2 regions of the Streptomyces sp. NPDC046881 genome follow, and region 1 is predicted to be linked to the other one. Evidence: riboswitches for the same ligand, from Rfam matches in the RefSeq annotation. Region 1 holds a riboswitch; the other holds the start of a gene.
The links. A riboswitch is a leader RNA that binds a small molecule or an ion and turns the genes downstream of it on or off. The one in region 1 is predicted to bind glycine.
Positions count from the first base shown of each region.

Region 2: another riboswitch for glycine. It lies ahead of gcvP (aminomethyl-transferring glycine dehydrogenase); the one in region 1 lies ahead of gcvT (glycine cleavage system aminomethyltransferase GcvT).

Region 1 is NZ_JBEYXJ010000002.1:1,788-4,174, reverse strand. It holds gene ABZ923_RS01475 (AAA family ATPase) at 57-731, opposite strand; glycine riboswitch at 903-1,007, shown strand; gene gcvT (glycine cleavage system aminomethyltransferase GcvT) at 1,165-2,292, shown strand.
Region 2 is NZ_JBEYXJ010000098.1:18,148-20,534, forward strand. It holds gene gcvP (aminomethyl-transferring glycine dehydrogenase) at 1-1,178, opposite strand, end outside; glycine riboswitch at 1,353-1,447, opposite strand; gene ABZ923_RS32515 (PRC-barrel domain-containing protein) at 1,567-1,938, shown strand.

The DNA of each region.
Region 1 (2,387 bases):
CCTGCTGGGAACCACTGCTGTGAGCATGAAGGCTAGCGGGTGGCTGTGACAGTCCCTCATCGAGTGAAGCCCACGCGCCTGAGGACGTCCGCCGCGTCCCGGTCCAGCAGCACCGCCGCGCCGCAGCCGGCGGGCAGCTCGCCCCTCTCCACCGCGCGCAGCAGCCGGGCGGTGGTGCGGCGGTGGCGGCGGAAGGCGTAGCGGGAGACGCCCCGGCCGCGCTCGTGCTGGCCCTGCCGGGCCGTGCCGGGGCTGACGTCCAGCAGGAGCAGGTGCAGGGTGCCGCCCCGGCGCCGGGCCTCGCGGGCCAGCCAGGCGCGCACCCAGGCCTGGGTGCCGCAGTCGTGCACGACGACTCCCTCGCCGGTGCGCAGGGCACGGCGCAGGGCGGCGTAGTGGGCGAGGCGGACCAGGGGGCGGTACAGCGCGTAGGGCAGGCGGCGGGGGAGGCGGGCCGCCCAACGGTCGCGGGCGTCCTGGGAGTCGATGCGGTGGCCGGTGACCGCGCGGTGCATCAGGGTGGACTTGCCGCTGCCGGGCAGTCCGGTGATCACCACCAGGTCGCGGGGGCCGAAGAGCAGGGCGTGCGGGCTGCGGCCGGCGCGGTCGCGCAGGTCGCGGACGACCGGGGCGGGCCGGCCGGCGCCGGGCCGGCGGGTCAGGGCGGGGGCCGGCTTCGGCACCGCGATGCCGGCGTCGGTGGCGTAGGCCGAGGTCCTGTTCACCGTGATCGTCCTCCCAGTGGGCTCGGTCGTCCCATCCCCGTTGTATGTAAAGAGAAGGTAATGGGCAACGGTCGGCGCTTCGTGTGCGTAGTGCCACAGGTCGGTCACAAGCAGCGTGCTCTGGCTGGCCGCGGTGCGGCGTGCAATGATGTGCGCGCCAACTGCATACCGGCCGTTTGAATCCGCGCGGGAGAGTTCCCAGCCGCACGTCTGTGCCGCTGGGGCGCCGAAGGAGCAAGTCCCTCCCTTGAATCTCTCAGGCACCGTTACCGCGCGGGCGAGGCACATCTGAAAAGCGGGCCGCCGTGACGGCGGCTCCACCCAAGGTGCAAGCCCTGATCGTCCCTGTGGCGGTCGTGGCGAACCTCTCAGGTTCCGATGACAGATGGGGAGGAACGTTCCTCGCCCCATCCCTGTTGCCCTGGGAGACGACCGACCGATGAGCAGTACCGAACCCACTGAGCTGCGCCACACCGCGCTCGATGCCGTGCATCGTTCGCTCGGTGCGACGATGACCGACTTCGCCGGCTGGGACATGCCGCTGCGCTACGGCTCCGAGCGCGACGAGCACCTCGCCGTGCGTACGAAGGCGGGTCTCTTCGACCTCTCCCACATGGGCGAGATCACCGTCACCGGTGCCGAGGCCGCCGCCCTGCTGAACTTCGCCCTGGTCGGCAACATCGCCTCCGTGGGCGTCGGCCGCGCCCGGTACACCATGATCTGCCAGGCCGACGGCGGCATCCTGGACGACCTCATCGTCTACCGCCTGGCCGAGACCGAGTACATGGTGGTGGCCAACGCCTCCAACGCCCAGGTGGTGCTGGACGCGCTCACCGAGCGGGCGTCCGGTTTCGACGCCGAGGTCCGTGACGACCGGGACGCGTACGCGCTGATCGCCGTGCAGGGCCCCGAGTCCCCCGGCATCCTGAAGTCGCTCACCGACGCCGACCTGGACGGCCTGAAGTACTACGCCGGCCTGCCCGGCACGGTCGCCGGCGTCCCCGCGCTGATCGCCCGCACCGGCTACACCGGCGAGGACGGCTTCGAGCTGTTCGTGAAGCCGGAGCACGCCGTCGAGCTGTGGCAGGCGCTGACCAAGGCCGGCGAGGGCGCCGGTCTGGTCCCGTGCGGGCTGTCCTGCCGGGACACCCTGCGCCTGGAGGCGGGCATGCCGCTGTACGGGCACGAGCTGACCCGCGGGCTGACCCCCTTCGACGCCGGGCTCGGCCGGGTGGTGAAGTTCGAGAAGGAGGGCGACTTCGTGGGCCGCGAGGCGCTCGCCGAGGCCGCCGCCCGGGCTCAGGAGAACCCGCCGCGGGTGCTGGTCGGCCTGGTCGCCGAGGGCCGCCGGGTGCCGCGCGCCGGGTACGCCGTCGTCGCCGGCGGCGCGGTGATCGGCGAGGTCACCTCCGGGGCCCCCTCCCCCACCCTGGGCAAGCCGATCGCCATGGCCTACGTCGAGGCGGCGTACGCGGCGCCGGGCACCGAGGGCGTCGGCGTGGACATCCGGGGCACCCACGAGCCGTACGAGGTCGTGGCGCTGCCGTTCTACAAGCGCCGGAAGTGACACCGTCGTAGCCCCACGTCGTGCCGGAACGTGACGTCGGGCACATCGGCGCTGCTCACGCGCGTTCTCAGCAGTCCCCCCTTCATCAGCACACC
Region 2 (2,387 bases), on a different contig from region 1:
TAGGCGCCGTGGACGATCTCCACACCGCCGGCCTTCAGCCCCCCGGCGAGGATCGTGGCGTACCGGTGCGTCCGCCGGGCGATGGTCCTGAGCCCCTCCGGCCCGTGGTAGACGGCGTACATGCCGGCCATCACGGCGAGCAGCACCTGGGCGGTGCAGATGTTGCTGGTGGCCTTCTCGCGGCGGATGTGCTGCTCACGGGTCTGCAGCGCGAGCCGGTAGGCCTTGTTCCCGTCGGCGTCCACGGAGACGCCCACCAGGCGTCCGGGCAGGCTGCGGGCGAACTTCTCGTGTACGGCCATGTAGCCGGCGTGCGGACCGCCGAAGCCCATCGGTACACCGAAGCGCTGGGTGGTGCCGACGGCGATGTCCGCGCCCAGCTCGCCCGGCGAGGTGAGCAGGGTCAGCGCCAGCAGGTCGGCGGCGACGGTGACGAGGGCGCCCAGCTCGTGCGCCTGGTCGATGACCGGCTTGATGTCGCGTACGGCACCGGAGGCGCCCGGGTACTGGATCAGCACGCCGTTGATCTCGCGCTCGGCGAGCTCTGCCGGGATGCCGTCGGCGAGGTCGGCGACGACCACCTCGACGCCGGTCGGCTCGGCACGGGTCTCGATCACGGCGATGGTCTGCGGCAGCGCGTCCGCGTCGACCAGGAACAGGCCCTTCTTGTTCTTGCCCATCCGCCGGGACAGCGCCATGGCCTCGGCCGCGGCCGTGCCCTCGTCCAGGAGGGAGGCGCCGGAGGTGGGCAGCCCGGTGAGTTCGGCGACCACGGTCTGGAAGTTCAGCAGGGCCTCGAGCCGCCCCTGGGAGATCTCCGGCTGGTACGGCGTGTAGGCCGTGTACCAGGCCGGGTTCTCCATCACGTTGCGCAGGATGACCGGCGGGGTGAAGGTGCCGTAGTAGCCGAGGCCGATCATGGAGCCCAGCACCTGGTTGCGGTCGGCGAGCGAGCGCAGCTCGGCGAGCACCTCGGCCTCGGTGCGGGCGCCCGGCAGGTCCAGGGCGTCGGCGTTCTTGATCACATCCGGGACCGCGGCGGCGGTCAGCTCGTCGAGCGAGCCGTAGCCGACCTGCGCGAGCATCTTGGCCCGCGCCTCCTGGTCGGGTCCGATGTGGCGCTGCTCGAACGGAATGCCCGCTTCGAGCTCGGAGAGCGGAATGCGATGGGCGGTCATTGCGGAGGCCTCCTGGTCTGACACGACCTTCGAGGGGCACCCCGGTACGGATACCCCGACGGCCTCCCCCTCTGTCATCTCAACCTGAGAGCTTCACCGGCCACCCGAGGGCGCCGGCTTTCACCGTCGGTGAGGGCGGGAGCCGTCGACACCCGCCCTGCTTTCCAGAGTGACCTCGTCCGTGCGGTACGTGAGCCTGAGAGATTCCGGGGAGGAGTTGCTCCTTCGGCGCCTCCGAGGTGGTCGGAGGACTCTCCCGCACGGGGTCAGCAGCCGCTGTCAGCCTACCAGCGAGGTCAACGCCGGAGCCTTCGAGTGGCCGCCTCCCTGAATGTGCTCTTTTGTAGTGCTTACGGATGAGTTGCGACCACGTGGAGGGAGAGGGACCGTGCAGACCGACATCGATCCGCGCAACCTGATCGGCCGCAAGGCGTTCGACCGCAATGGCACCAAGATCGGCACCATTGACGAGGTGTACCTGGACGACGCCACCGGAGTACCCGAGTGGGCGGCCATACGCACCGGCCTGTTCTCCCGGGACGCCTTCGTGCCCCTGGAGCCCAGCGAACTCGTCGACGACACCCTGCACGTCCCCTTCGACCGCGCCCTGATCAAGGACGCCCCCGACTTCGGCGTGGGCCGCCACCTCTCCCCCGAACAGGAGCTCCAGCTCTACCACCACTACGGCCTCGACGTGGCCCCACCCCCCACGGTCCCGGACCACGACTTCGGCAAACTGGCCGGCACAGAAGAACCCTGACCCCACCGCCCCCACCCCACCGGTCTCCCTCCACCTCCCGCCTCTGCCCCCACACCGGCCCTCCACCGCCCGGCCCCCGGCCACGTCCGCAGCATGGCCCACACCCACCCGGTGCCCCACGCCCCCGGCAGGACCCGACCCATGCGGCTACGCCCACCCCCGGGCCGGGGACCGGTGCGCGACTCACCCCCACCCGGGGCCTGGGACCCCGACCAGGTCCGAAACCCCATTCACCCCCACCCCCTGCCTCGCACCCGCGGCAAGCCCTGCACCCATACGGCCCCTCGCACCCCCGGGCCCGGATCCGGTACGCGACTCGACCCCACCCTGGGGCCGGTGGCCGCGTCCGGAGCCCGACTCACGCCAGCCCCATGCCTCGCACCCGCGGCAGAACCTGCACCTATGCGGCCCCTCGCACACCACGGACCGGATCCGGTGCGCGACTCGGC